DNA from 4 places in the Bradyrhizobium sp. LB11.1 genome. Region 1 is predicted to be linked to each of the others. Evidence: predicted binding sites of a transcription regulator. Region 1 holds the regulator's gene; each other region holds the start of a gene.

Region 1 (3,551 bases):
GCGGGCTTTGAAGTCTACGTCGTGGAAGACGCCTGTCGCGGCATCGACAATCAGGGTTCACTCGCAAAGGCCTGGGCCGATATGGCCAAGGCTGGCGTGAAGCGGATTCAGTCCGCGGATATCGCCGCGGGCGCGTAAGGCGCGCTCACCTGCCAGACCGAGGCGCGCGCGAGCGCGCTCCTCGGGATGAGGTTCATGCCGCTCAGTTCGCTTCGTTGCTGTTCGCGGCGGGCGCGGGCTTTGCGCCACCCTTGGCAACGCCGACCAGCGCCGGGCGCAGCACGCGCTCGCCGATGGTGTAGCCGGCTTGCATGACCTGCACGACAGTGCCTGCGGGCACCGAAGCATCCGGCACCTCGTACATCGCCTGCTGGAAGTTCGGGTCGAACTTCTGGCCCTGCGGATCGAACTTCTTGACGCCGTGCTTTTCCAGCGCGTTGAGCAGCGAGCGCTCGGTGAGCTCGACGCCCTCGATCAGCGAGGTCAGGCCGGGATCGGCCGCGGCACGGGCTTCGACGGGAACGGCATCGAGCGCGCGCTGGAGATTGTCGGCGATGTCGAGCACGTCGCGGGCAAAGCCGGTGACGCCGTAGAGCTTGGAGTCGGCGACCTCCCTGGCGGTGCGCTTGCGCAGATTTTCCATCTCCGCCAGCGTCCGCAGCATGCGGTCGTGCGCCTCGGCGGCTTCCTTCTGCAACAATTCCACCGAACCGGGCTCGGGATCGTCGGGCATGATGTAGGGTTTTGACACCACGGGCTCGCCGGTCGCTGCAGTCGTGTCTTCGGGTTGCCGGTCTCGATCGGTCATCGGCTCTCTTCTCGAACTGGTCTCAAGGGATTTTGCTGGCCCGGATATCGTGCTTCGGGCGCCGAAAATCAAGCGCCCGTGATCAGCCCAAATGCCGGTCAGCCCCCCAGAAGGCGGCTGACGATGCGGGCGGCGTAGTCCACGGTCGGGATCACGCGGGCATAATTCAGCCGCGTCGGCCCGATGACGCCCAAAACACCGACGATGTGGCCGGCGGCATCCCGATAGGGCGAGATGATGGTGGAGGAGCCCGACAGGGAAAACAGCTTGTTCTCCGAACCGATAAAAATCCGCACGCCTTCGGCGGTTTCGGCGCGCCCCAACAGGTCGATCACCCCGCGCTTGGTCTCGAGGTCCTCGAACAACAGGCGCACCCGCTCGAGATCCTCCAGCGCGTGCAAGTCCTCGAGCAGATTGGCGTGGCCGCGGACGATGAGCTGGCGGTCCTCGTTTTCGCCGCCAGACCAGCTCGCGATCCCGGCCGAGATCACCTTCTGCGTCAATTGATCGAGCTCGGCGCGAGCCTGTCCGAGCGCGGTTTCCAGCTCGAGCCGTGCCTCGGCCAGCGTCCGGCCGCGAATCCTGGCGTTGAGGAAATTGCCGGCTTCGGTGATCGCCGAGGAGGGAACCCCCGGCGGCAGCGTCAGCACGCGGTTTTCAACCTGGCCGTCTTCGCCGACCAGGATCACCAGCGCCTTCTCCGGTTCCAGCCGGACGAACTCGATGTGCTTCAGTCGCGCATTGGACTTTGGCGTCAGCACCACCGCGGCGGCCCGCGTGAGACCGGACAGTCGCGTCAAGGCCTGATCCAGCGCCGCCTCCACCGAGTGCGCCTGGCCGACAGAGGTGAGCTGGCTCTGGATCGACTGCCGCTCGGCGTCAGTGAGATCTCCGACCTGCATCAGCGCGTCGACGAAGAAACGCAGTCCGAGTTCCGTTGGCAGCCGACCCGCGGACGTATGCGGGGCGTAGATCAGGCCGAGCTGTTCCAGATCGGCCATGACATTGCGGACCGAGGCCGGCGACAGCGGCATTGCGATCAGCCGCGAGATGTTGCGCGAGCCCACGGGCTCACCGGTCGCGAGATAGCTTTCGACAATTTGACGAAAGATGTCGCGGGAACGCTCGTTGAGCTGGGCGAGGCCTGCGCGCGGCGCGATCAGATGGATCGGATCGTGATGGGCCACAGACGGTAACTCCTCTCGGATGCTTGTAATTTGTCCATCCGGGACCGTTCTGACAAGCATGGCGTTTGCGGGTCGTGAATCAAGGGGTGAATAAGGCCTTGCCGCATACCCTCGCCCCACCTACAAGCTCGGCGAATAGCCCTTTTTCGAGAGTTTTGGAGGATTTCCCATGCGGCCAAGCCACCGTGCGCCCGACGAATTGCGCCCCGTGACGCTGGAGCGCGGCGTGGTCAAATACGCGGAAGGCTCCTGTCTCGTGAAATTCGGCGACACCCATGTGTTGGTCACCGCCACGCTGGAGGACCGCCTGCCGCCTTGGCTGAAGGGCCAGGGCCGCGGCTGGGTCACCGCCGAATACGGCATGCTGCCGCGCGCGACCTCCGAACGCACCCGCCGCGAAGCCTCCGCCGGCAAGCAGAGCGGCCGCACTGTCGAGATCCAGCGCCTGATCGGCCGCTCGTTGCGCACCATCGTCGATCTCGAAGCCCTCGGTGAGCGCCAGATCACGGTCGATTGCGACGTACTCCAGGCCGACGGCGGCACCCGCACCGCCTCGATCACCGGTGCCTGGGTCGCGCTCGCCGACTGCATCAACTGGATGAAGACGCGCAATATGATCAAGGCCAACGTGATGCGCGACAATGTCGCTGCAATCTCCTGCGGCATCTATAAACGCACGCCAGTGCTCGACCTCGATTATGCCGAGGATTCCGAGGCCGAGACCGACGCCAATTTCGTCATGACCGGAGATGGCCGCATCATCGAGGTGCAGGGCACGGCGGAGCGTGAGCCGTTCACACAAGACGAGCTGCTGGCGCTGATGGCGCTCGCCCGCAAGGGCGTCGCGCGTCTTGTTGACTTGCAGAAACTGGCGGTCGCGTAGTCAATAAGCCATGCACCGCCGAATCACCGGAAAGCTCGTCATCGCGACCCATAATCCCGGCAAGCTCGCCGAGATGAAGGAGCTGCTCGCGCCTCACGGCATCGAGGTGGTGTCGGCCGGCGAACTCGGCCTGCCCGAGCCGGACGAGACCGGCGACGATTTCCGCAGCAATGCCGCGATCAAGGCGGTCGCGGCGGCGCAGGCGACGAAGTTGCCCGCTTTCGCCGATGATTCCGGCATCGTGGTCGACGCGCTCGACGGCGCGCCCGGCATCTACAGCGCGCGCTGGGCCGGACCGTCCAAGGATTTCGCCGCGGCGATGGCGCAGATCGAGCGCCTGTTGCAGGAGCGCGGCGCCACCACGCCGGACAGGCGTAAGGCACATTTCGTCTCCGCGCTCTGCGTGGCCTGGCCCGATGATCATCTCGAAGAGGTCGAGGCCCGCGTCGACGGCACGCTGGTGTGGCCACCGCGCGGCACAGCCGGCTTCGGCTACGATCCGATGTTTTTGCCGGATGGTTACGACCGCACCTTCGGCGAGATGACCAGCATTGAGAAGCACGGCCTGCCGCCGCTTGGCCTCGGCCTGTCGCACCGCGCCCGCGCCTTCGTGAAACTGGCGGAGATCTGCCTTGAGCCGCGCTAAGGAAGCCTTTGGCGTCTACGTGCACTG
Region 2 (3,551 bases), on a different contig from region 1:
CTTCACCGTGACGTTCTCGAGCTTCATGCCGAGGTCTTCGGAGATCAGCTGGCCACCGGTCAGGATCGCGAGGTCCTCCAGCATGGCCTTGCGGCGATCGCCGAAGCCTGGCGCCTTGACGGCGGCGACCTTGAGGCCGCCGCGCAGGCGGTTGACGACCAGGGTCGCCAGCGCCTCGCCCTCGACGTCCTCGGCGATGATGACGAGCGGCTTGCCCGACTGCACCACGGCTTCCAGCACCGGCAGCATGGCCTGCAGGCCGGACAGCTTCTTCTCGTGCAGGAGGATGTAGGCGTCCTCGAGCTCGGCGGTCATCTTATCGGGGTTGGTGACGAAGTAGGGGCTGAGATAGCCGCGGTCGAACTTCATGCCCTCGACGATCTCGACCTCGGTCTCCATCGACTTGTTTTCCTCGACGGTAATGACACCCTCGTTGCCGACCTTCTGCATCGCCTGGGCGATCATCTTGCCGATGGCGGCGTCGCCATTGGACGAGATGGTGCCGACCTGGGCGACCTCGGAGGAGGCGGCGACCGGCTTGGCGCGCTTTTCGATGTCCTTGGTCACCGCTGCAACCGCGGTGTCGATGCCGCGCTTGAGGTCCATCGGGTTCATGCCGGCGGCAACCGCCTTGGCGCCTTCGCGCACGATGGCCTGGGCCAGCACGGTCGCGGTGGTGGTGCCGTCGCCGGCGAGGTCGTTGGTCTTGGAGGCGACCTCACGCAGCATCTGGGCGCCCATGTTCTCGAACTTGTCGTCGAGCTCGATCTCCTTGGCGACGGTGACGCCGTCCTTGGTGATGCGGGGTGCGCCGAACGACTTCTCGATGAGGACGTTGCGGCCCTTCGGGCCGAGGGTCACCTTGACGGCGTTGGCGAGAATGTCGACGCCGCGCAGCATGCGATCGCGCGCGTCTCCGGAAAACTTGACGTCCTTGGCAGCCATGGTCTGCAATCCCTGTTATGTCGTGATGTGTCGTGTCTGGTGATGTCCAGCGGAATGATGGATGCCCGGACCTGATGATCCGGGCATGGTATTCAGTGGCCGTTCAGGCGTCCGGCCTTAGGCGATGACGCCCATGATGTCCGACTCCTTCATGATTAGGAGGTCTTCGTTGTCGATCTTGACCTCGGTACCCGACCATTTGCCGAACAGCACGACGTCGCCGACCTTGAGGTCGATCGGGGTCAGCTTGCCGGCCTCGTCGCGGCCGCCGGGGCCGACGGCGACAACCTCGCCCTGGGACGGCTTTTCCTTGGCGCTGTCCGGAATGATAATGCCGCCCTTGGACTTTTCCTCGGCGTCGATACGTTTGACCACGACACGGTCATGCAGCGGACGAAATTTGGACTTAGCCATGACGTTTCCCTTTGGAGGCTCGCTGTTCCGAAAGCAGCGGAGGTGGGGTGGGGACGGCGCTGCGTCCACCCTCTTCCCGAGGATCGAACGGCGCCCTTAGCAATCGGTCTTTTCGAGTGCTAATAGTGCGCAGGGGATATGGCTTGGCTGCGATCCTGTCAAGCAAAGGTGGTTAAGCGATTGGTGAGGCGGATATAGCATGGTGGCACTAGAAACTCGTTCGGAGCGCCGGCGTATATTAAGACGTCATTGCTCCGGCAGCGGTTTTGCGCTTGGCTGCTTGAGGGGTGCGGCCGTGGTCTTGCTCGGGGGAATGTTATGATCAGTTCAGCTCACGCACGCACGGTTGCCAATCTGGCAGCGGCCACTTGCCTGGCGCTGCTGCTCGGTGCCTGCGGTGGCGGCATGAGCCTGCCGTCCTTCTCTTCGTCCCAGCCGGCGCCCGAGGCCGAGCCCGGCACGGCGCCCGAAATGCCGGCGTCGATCCGCGCCGACGAGATCGTCGGCCGCTGGGGCCTCGCCTCGTTCCAGAACCCGGCCGACCGCGCCCGCACCGAGGCGGCTGCGCGGGCCCAGTGCAAGAATCCCTATGTGATCGGCGCCGGAACGTCCGGCGGCGTGGTCATGCATCTCGCCGACCAGGCGACGCCGCAGGAACTGCGGCTGAAGGGCTCGCCGGGCGGCAAGAATTATATCGGCCCCTCCGGCCCGACGCCGGGCGAGCAGGACCGCGAGATCGTCTCCTTCGACGGCCGCGTCATGATCACCCGCTTCGTCGACAAGGACGCCGCCACCCGCTACGGCAACATGGTCTACGTCCGTTGCGCGCCGAGGGCGTGAGGCAGGCCCGGACCTAACCATTCGTCATTGCTTCGCTTCGCGCGCAATGACGACAAACAAAAGAACGCCGGCTCTCGCCGGCGTTTTGTTTTTTCTCTCTGTCTTGCCCGCTCAGTCGAACAGGGCGTCGATGTCGTCCTGCGAGGCGTGGCCGACGTCGCCGGCGAGCTTCGGGCCGTTGAGAAGCTTGTCGTCCTCGCTGCGGCCGTCGACCTGCGGCTGGACGTGGGACTTGATCGCGTCGACGCCACCCCAGATGTCCATCATCGCATTGATATGCTGCTCGATGAACTTCATCGTGGTCATGACCTTGCTGATGCGCTGGCCGGTCAGGTCCTGGAAGTTGCAGGCTTCGAAGATCGAGATGACGCGTTCCTGGATGTCGTCGGCGAGACGCTTCTGCTGGTCGATCGAATCGACCTTGCCGAGCGCCGATGCCGACTGGTCGATCGACTCGGCCGCTTCGAGAATTTGCTGGGTCGCCTGCTCCGTGCCGCCGACGACCGCGCCGAGCTCGCCATTGACCTTGGCCATCTCCGCGCCGTCAAAGCTCTTGCCGTGCAGCGTCGCGATTTCGCGCTTGGTGCGGTCGATGGCGTCGTGGATGAGGTCGAGCTCGATCTTCAGCTTCTCGCACTGCTCGATCTGTGCCCGGTACGTCTCGAGCATCGTGCGTGCGTCGGAAAGCTCCTGGGCCGTGGAAGCGCCGATCGCCGCCATGGCCGCGCTGCCCGTCAGAGGCGCAGGCGCGCCCTTCGCCATCTGGGCGCGGATCGCACGCAGCTCAGCCATGATCTCGCTATGCATCGGCGCAGCCTCCTCAATCATTTCGGGGCTGGGCATCTCGCCGACAATAGCCTCCTCGACACGAAAACGTTTGCGGTGAATAGCCATCAGAAACTCCCCCCACCTCATTCACGCGTCTTTGTAGGCAGAAGCAATTTAACACGAGGTTCACAACCGGAACTGTCGGGTGGTCGCGCGCGACGGCACGAAACCGGCGATTAACCATGCACTTGCGGTGTTCATCGAAAATAAACGCTGATCGCCAAATTGGGCTCGCGTTGGCGAGATGGTGAATCGAAACGCCGCTTCCGTTTACCAAACGAAACAGAGTTTGCTCTTTATTGACCACGTCGGGGACGCGGATCAGCCAACGCGTTCGACGGCGAATGCAACTAGACGAAACAGTACAGAGTACGTCGATGTTCAAGAAAATGTCTGTCGCGCTGCTCGGCAGCGCTTGCGCCTTCATCGTTGGCGCCGATCGCGCCAGCGCCTTCGACAATACCGTGCCGAACGATCCGCCCGCGGTGCTCTACCAGCCGCGGGTCCCGCCGGCGCCGGTGCGC
Region 3 (3,551 bases), on a different contig from region 1:
ACCGCCACACAAGTCATTAAGGCGCTTGAAGCGGGTGGGTACCTGGTCCGACAGCCATTCAAGACGGACGGGCGAAGCGTAAGTCTGCGACTGACGAGCAAGGGCCAAAAAGCGCTTGCACGCGATCCGTTCGAAGTTCTGGTGCGCGCCGTGGATTCGCTCGATGCGCCGCAGCGAACTGCGATGCGTCGCGCTCTGCACCAAGTGCTGTCCACTCTAGCTACGAGTGGTGCGCATCGGCGGATCGGTGTTTGCCCGGACTGCGCGCATTTCGGCGCAGAGATGTGCGGCAACCCGCCGAGCGCGAGCTCCTCGGCTGCTGAATGCCTGCTCCTCGGTGTTCCGATTGAGCCAGAGGACGTAGGTCTTCTGTGCATCCATTTTCAACCAACGAACGAGCACCGCGAGGACGGACGGACACCATGAATGAGTTCACACTGCGCTCTGCTGAAGGGACGCTTACTTGACCTTCGTCGTCAACGAGAGCTGTATTCGCTGCAAAAGCATGGACTGCGTCGACGTGTGTCCCGTGGACTGCTTCTACGAGGGTGAGAACATGCTCGTCATCCACCCGGACGAATGCATCGATTGCGGAGTCTGCGAGCCGGAATGCCCGTACGACGCGATCAAAGCCGACACCGAGCCGGGGCTTGAGAAATGGCTGTCGCTGAATGCGGAATACGCGAAAATCTGGCCAAATATCACGATCAAAAAGGCGCCCCCGCCCGACTCTAAGGAGTGGGAGGGGAAGCCGGACAAACTCCGATACTTCTCACCAAATCCCGGCACTGGTGATTGAGGCGGACAAGGTCAAGGTCCACCCGGTTTGCGACGTGCTATGGTGGCGAGCCAAAGCCACTCATTGAGAAGCAAACCCGGCGAAAGATCATGAGTTTCTTCGAGCGTCTGAAGACAGATGCATCCGCCGAGTGGCGGGCCTACACCGAGCATCCCTTCACGAACGGGTTGGCAGACGGTTCGCTCGCCGAAGCGGCGTTTCGTCACTACCTCGTTCAGGACTACCTGTTCCTCATCGAGTTTGCTCGTGCCTACGCGCTCTCCGTCTATAAATCGCCCAAGCTCGCCGACATGCGTGAAGCGGCGGCCGGCATCTCGGCCATCCTCGACGTCGAGATGAACATGCATGTGAAGCTCTGCGCTGGCTGGGGCTTATCGCCCAGCGACCTTGAACAAACCCCTCCGGCGGTCGAGATGCTGGCCTATACACGCTACGTACTCGACGCGGGAATGCGCGGCGATCTGCTGGCACTCAAGGTGGCGCTTGCCCCCTGCGTGATCGGCTACGCGGAGATCGCGAGGCGGCTCGCCTCGCGACCCGATGCGCACGCTGCAACGAACCCATATGGCGTTTGGATCGCCGAGTATGCCGGCGCACCATACCAGGAGGTCGCGGCGAAAGCGCAGGCCCACCTGGAGGGTCTCGCGGATCTCTACGTCACCCCGGCCCGCGAGGCAGAGCTGATCGCGATCTTCAAGGAAGCCACCCGGCTCGAGGCCGACTTCTGGGAAATGGGCTGGCGTGCGGGCCAACGTATTGAATAGTCACTGACTGTGTACCGCGTCGGAAAGCTTGCGAAACGTGGCTGTCAGCCCATTGCGCGAGGTGAGCGGACCATCGCAACATTCCCAAATTCACGGAAAGTCACGTAGGGGCCGGTCATGAGGCCTTGTGCCTGCGCAACGCGGGCTTATGTGCAACGTGTCTAGCACTCGCCAACCTTGAGTGCCAATTTCACACAAAAACCAAACCCAGGAGGACGCCATGAAATTTCGTCCGCTGCACGACCGCATTGTGGTCAAGCGTATCGACGCCGAAGAGAAGACCACCGGCGGCATCATCATTCCGGACAGCGCCAAGGAAAAACCTTCACAGGGCGAGATCACCGCGGTCGGCCCAGGCGGCCGCGACGAAGCCGGCAAGCTGATACCGATCGATCTCAAGGTTGGCGATCGTGTGCTGTTCGGCAAGTGGTCAGGCACTGAGGTCAAGCTCGATGGTCAGGATTTATTGATCATGAAGGAAAGCGACATTATGGGCGTTCTCACCGATCTGCCTGCCGCCAAGAAGAAAGCCGCGTAAGCGGCAGTCAGCTTTCCTCATCCTGATGAGCCGGCGTCTCGAAGGATGAGGCTCGCAAGTTCAAATCTCATCCCTCAAGAACTCGCCCAGTCGCGGGGTCTTGGGATGTTGAAAACGGAGACCATTATGTCAGCCAAAGAAGTCAAATTCGGCGTCGATGCCCGCGATCGCATGCTGCGCGGTGTCGACATCCTCAACAACGCCGTCAAGGTGACGCTCGGCCCCAAGGGCCGCAACGTCGTGCTCGACAAGTCGTTCGGCGCTCCCCGCATCACCAAGGACGGCGTCACCGTCGCCAAGGAGATCGAGCTCGACGACAAGTTCGAGAACATGGGCGCGCAGATGGTGCGCGAAGTCGCCTCCAAGTCCGCCGATGCGGCCGGCGATGGCACCACCACCGCAACCGTGCTCGCGGCTGCGATCGTCCGTGAAGGCGCCAAGTCGGTTGCCGCCGGCATGAACCCGATGGACCTGAAGCGCGGTATCGATCTGGCGGTTGAAGCCGTGGTCGCCGACCTCGTCAAGAACTCCAAGAAGGTCACCTCGAACGACGAGATCGCGCAGGTCGGCACCATCTCGGCCAACGGCGACGCCGAGATCGGCAAGTTCCTCTCCGACGCCATGAAGAAGGTCGGCAACGAGGGCGTGATCACGGTCGAGGAAGCGAAGTCGCTCGAGACCGAACTCGAGGTCGTCGAAGGCATGCAGTTCGACCGCGGTTACATCTCGCCATACTTTGTCACCAACGCCGACAAGATGCGCGTTGAAATGGAAGATGCCTACGTCCTCATCAATGAAAAGAAGCTGTCTCAGTTGAATGAATTGCTTCCCTTGCTTGAAGCCGTGGTGCAGAGCGGCAAGCCGCTTGTAATTATCGCGGAAGACGTCGAAGGCGAGGCGCTCGCCACCCTCGTCGTCAACCGTCTGCGCGGTGGCCTCAAGGTTGCCGCCGTCAAGGCTCCGGGCTTCGGCGATCGCCGCAAGGCCATGCTGCAGGACATCGCAGTGCTGACCGGCGGTCAAGCAATCTCGGAAGATCTCGGCATCAAGATGGAGAACGTCACGCTTGCCATGCTCGGCCGAGCCAAGAGGGTGATGATCGACAAGGAGAACACCACCATCGTCAGCGGTGCCGGCAAGAAGGCTGACATCGAGGCACGCGTGGCCCAGATTAAGGCGCAGATCGAGGAGACCACCTCGGACTACGACCGTGAGAAGCTGCAGGAGCGTCTGGCCAAGCTCGCGGGCGGCGTCGCGGTGATCCGCGTCGGCGGCGCGACCGAAGTCGAGGTGAGGGAGCGCAAGGATCGCGTTGATGACGCGATGCATGCGACCCGTGCGGCGGTTGAGGAAGGTATCGTGCCGGGCGGCGGCGTCGCGTTGTTGCGCGCCTCCGAGCATCTCAAGGGCCTGCGCACCAAGAACGACGACCAGAAGACCGGCGTCGAGA
Region 4 (3,551 bases), on a different contig from region 1:
CAATCCGGGTCCACCATCTCCGCGGAGAGACTTTCCCGGATTTCGCTTCGCTCCATCCGGGCCACAAGACCCCGTCATTGCGAGCGCAGCGAAGCAATCCAGAATCGTTCCGCGGGTAGACCCTGGATTGCTTCGTCGCAAGAGCTCCTCGCAATGACAAGGAGAAAGCCTACGCCTTCAACTCCACCGTCTTGAACTCTGCCGGCAGGATCACTTCCAGCAATTCGACGTCGTCGGAATAATCCAAGATCATGTGCTTGATCTTCGGCGGCTGGGTCCAGGCGCTGCCTTCCTGCATCAGGGTCTCGCCCTGCCCGTCCATGTAGGTCTTCACCCAGCCCTTGAGCACGTAGACCATCTGGAAGTCGACATGGTGGAAGTGCAGCTTTGACACCTCGGCCGGATCGCAGGGACCTTGCAGGCGGATGACGTGGGCTTGCGCGAGGCCGTGGCTTGCAGCGGCGATGCCGAGGTCGCGATACTTGGCGTAGGCGCGCAGGCCGTCGGCCTTAAAGTCTTCCTCGCGGTGATGGCTGATGGCGATGCGTTGCTTCGGGCGGGCGGGTGTCTTGACGGATGACTTTGCGGTCGTCGTGCGCGCCTTCGCCTTCACCGCCTTGCGTGCAGAGGAACGCGCGGCGGACTTGGCGCCGCTCCGCTTCTTCACCGCGGTCTGGGTTGCGCTGCGCGATTTTGTTTTTTTGGCCATGAGCGACCTCCCTGTTGTTATGGCAAGAGGCTAGCACAGAAACGAGATGCCGTAGGGTGGGCAAAGCGAAGCGTGCCCACCATTGCCAGATGCGATCGCGGAGAGATGGTGGGCACGGCGCGTGCGCGCCTTTGCCCACCCTTGTACGGCACCGGTGCTCTATCTCAATTCAATCGGAACACGCCGTCCACGGCGCGGAGCTCGGCCGGCTTGATCAGCTTGGAATGCGCGACCGTCACCGAATGCAACGGGCCGTCGAGCTTCTCCTGCCAGAACGCCAGAAAATCGGTCAGCGCCGGGAATTTCGGAAACATGTCGTAGTTCTGCCAGACATAGGTCTGGAGCAGCGAGCGATGATCCGGCATCCGGTAGAGAATTTCCGCCGTCGTCAGCCCGTAACCCAGCACCTGTTTCCGGAAGTCATCGGAGACAACCCCAACCCGCGAGACCATGCCAACCTCCTTTGCAGGAGCGCATTCAGGGGGTGGCTTGCCGGTACGCTTCTAAGAGCCACCCGGTGGAGACGCGCTCACATGAGACAAATGTGACGCAAACTGACAATCCATCTCAAGCCCAAAAGTTTAACAAGCTGTTGAAATTCAATGCGTTAGCAGCAGAGACGGCTCCGTGCTAATACGGCCCCGATCGCTGGTTAAGGATGGTAAAGGATTCTGGCAGGCAGGCCTTCAGAGCGCCAATTTTTCTGCTAGAAGCCCTTGCTCCCGCAAAAATCCTGTCCTATTTGAGCTTCACCCGCATTAGCACTCGCGGGCACTGATTGCTAACATCCATAAAACATCAATCTGAGCAACTGCTTAGGAGAGCTGCATGAAATTCCGTCCGCTTCACGACCGCGTCGTGGTCAAGCGTATCGACGCAGAAGAGAAGACCGCCGGCGGCATCATCATCCCCGACACTGCCAAGGAAAAGCCCTCCCAGGGTGAAGTCGTCGCCGTTGGCCCGGGTGGCCGCGACGAGGCCGGCAAGCTGATCCCGATCGACCTGAAGGTCGGCGACCGCGTGCTGTTCGGCAAGTGGTCCGGCACCGAGGTCAAGATCGACAACGTCGATCTGCTGATCATGAAGGAAAGCGACATCATGGGCGTTCTCGACGTCCCCGCTTCCAAGAAGAAGGCGGCCTAACAGCCCCTCTCTCCCTCCAGTCAAACCCTCAAGGAAAAAATCCACATGGCAGCCAAAGAAGTCAAATTCTCGGTTGATGCGCGCGACAAGATGCTGCGCGGCGTCGACATTCTCGCCAACGCGGTGAAGGTCACGCTCGGCCCGAAGGGCCGCAACGTCGTGCTCGACAAGTCGTTCGGCGCTCCCCGCATCACCAAGGACGGCGTCACCGTCGCCAAGGAGATCGAGCTCGAGGACAAGTTCGAGAACATGGGCGCGCAGATGGTGCGCGAAGTCGCCTCCAAGTCCGCTGACGCGGCCGGCGACGGCACCACCACCGCCACCGTGCTGGCCCAGGCGATCGTGCGCGAAGGCGCCAAGTCGGTTGCCGCCGGCATGAACCCGATGGACCTCAAGCGCGGTATCGATCTCGCGGTTGAAGCCGTGGTTGCGGACCTCGTCAAGAACTCCAAGAAGGTCACCTCGAACGACGAGATCGCCCAGGTCGGCACCATCTCCGCCAACGGCGATGCCGAAATCGGCAAGTTCCTCTCCGACGCCATGAAGAAGGTCGGCAACGAGGGCGTCATCACCGTCGAGGAAGCCAAGTCGCTCGAGACCGAGCTGGACGTCGTCGAGGGCATGCAGTTCGACCGCGGCTACATCTCGCCCTACTTCGTCACCAACGCCGACAAGATGCGCGTTGAGATGGACGATGCCTACATCCTCATCAACGAGAAGAAGCTCTCCTCGCTGAACGAGCTGCTCCCGCTGCTCGAGGCCGTGGTGCAGACCGGCAAGCCGCTGATCATCGTCGCCGAAGACGTCGAAGGTGAAGCCCTCGCGACCCTGGTCGTGAACCGCCTCCGTGGCGGCCTGAAGGTCGCTGCCGTCAAGGCTCCGGGCTTCGGCGATCGCCGCAAGGCCATGCTGCAGGACATCGCGATCCTGACCGGCGGCCAGGCGATCTCGGAAGATCTCGGCATCAAGCTCGAGAACGTCACGCTCGCCATGCTCGGTCGCGCCAAGAAGGTGATGATCGACAAGGAGAACACCACGATCGTCAACGGCGCCGGCAAGAAGGCCGACATCGAGGCGCGCGTGGCTCAGATCAAGGCGCAGATCGAGGAAACCACCTCGGACTACGACCGTGAGAAGCTCCAGGAGCGTCTCGCCAAGCTCGCTGGCGGCGTCGCGGTGATCCGCGTCGGCGGCGCGACCGAGGTCGAGGTGAAGGAGCGCAAGGATCGCGTCGATGACGCGATGCATGCGACCCGCGCGGCTGTCGAGGAAGGCATCGTCCCGGGCGGCGGCGTCGCCCTGCTTCGTGCTTCCGAGCAGCTCAAGGGCCTGCGCACCAAGAACGACGACCAGAAGACCGGCGTCGAGATCGTGCGCAAGGCGCTCTCGGCTCCCGCTCGCCAGATCGCGATCAACGCCGGTGAAGACGGCTCGGTGATCGTCGGCAAGATCCTGGAGAACAAGACCTACGCTTACGGCTTCGACTCCCAGACCGGCGAGTACGTCAATCTCGTCACCAAGGGCATCATCGACCCGACCAAGGTGGTCCGTACCGCGATCCAGAACGCAGCTTCGGTTGCCGCGCTCCTGATCACCACGGAAGCCATGGTCGCCGAGCTGCCCAAGAAGGGCGGCGCCGGTCCGGCGATGCCCCCGGGCGGCGGCATGGGCGGCATGGACTTCTGATCCAGCCAGTCAG

The links. Region 1 encodes HrcA, which represses chaperone genes, less so after heat shock. Its sites were predicted from a motif close to GTTAGCACTCNCNNNNNGNGAGTGCTAAC; they were not measured.
Region 2: ABIA96_RS03950 (co-chaperone GroES) is a predicted target of HrcA. The motif match lies at 1,455-1,483, and genes of this name have one in related genera.
Region 3: ABIA96_RS34405 (co-chaperone GroES) is a predicted target of HrcA. The motif match lies at 1,724-1,752, and genes of this name have one in related genera.
Region 4: ABIA96_RS26550 (co-chaperone GroES) is a predicted target of HrcA. The motif match lies at 1,467-1,495, and genes of this name have one in related genera.

The regions. Positions count from the first base shown of each region.
Region 1 covers NZ_JBEPTH010000008.1:256,932-260,482, reverse strand. The annotation lists gene pncA (bifunctional nicotinamidase/pyrazinamidase) at 1-138, shown strand, start outside; gene grpE (nucleotide exchange factor GrpE) at 203-808, opposite strand; gene hrcA (heat-inducible transcriptional repressor HrcA) at 907-1,995, opposite strand; gene rph (ribonuclease PH) at 2,165-2,878, shown strand; gene rdgB (RdgB/HAM1 family non-canonical purine NTP pyrophosphatase) at 2,889-3,524, shown strand; gene hemW (radical SAM family heme chaperone HemW) at 3,511-3,551, shown strand, end outside.
Region 2 covers NZ_JBEPTH010000002.1:10,741-14,291, reverse strand. The annotation lists gene groL (chaperonin GroEL) at 1-945, opposite strand, end outside; gene ABIA96_RS03950 (co-chaperone GroES) at 1,063-1,359, opposite strand; gene ABIA96_RS03945 (hypothetical protein) at 1,678-2,199, shown strand; gene ABIA96_RS03940 (protein phosphatase CheZ) at 2,311-3,093, opposite strand; gene ABIA96_RS03935 (L,D-transpeptidase family protein) at 3,405-3,551, shown strand, end outside.
Region 3 covers NZ_JBEPTH010000024.1:26,441-29,991, forward strand. The annotation lists gene ABIA96_RS34390 (MarR family winged helix-turn-helix transcriptional regulator) at 1-426, shown strand, start outside; gene fdxA (ferredoxin FdxA) at 464-799, shown strand; gene tenA (thiaminase II) at 889-1,563, shown strand; gene ABIA96_RS34405 (co-chaperone GroES) at 1,784-2,101, shown strand; gene groL (chaperonin GroEL) at 2,228-3,551, shown strand, end outside.
Region 4 covers NZ_JBEPTH010000011.1:171,299-174,849, reverse strand. The annotation lists gene ABIA96_RS26560 (cupin domain-containing protein) at 170-709, opposite strand; gene ABIA96_RS26555 (usg protein) at 874-1,161, opposite strand; gene ABIA96_RS26550 (co-chaperone GroES) at 1,538-1,852, shown strand; gene groL (chaperonin GroEL) at 1,898-3,538, shown strand.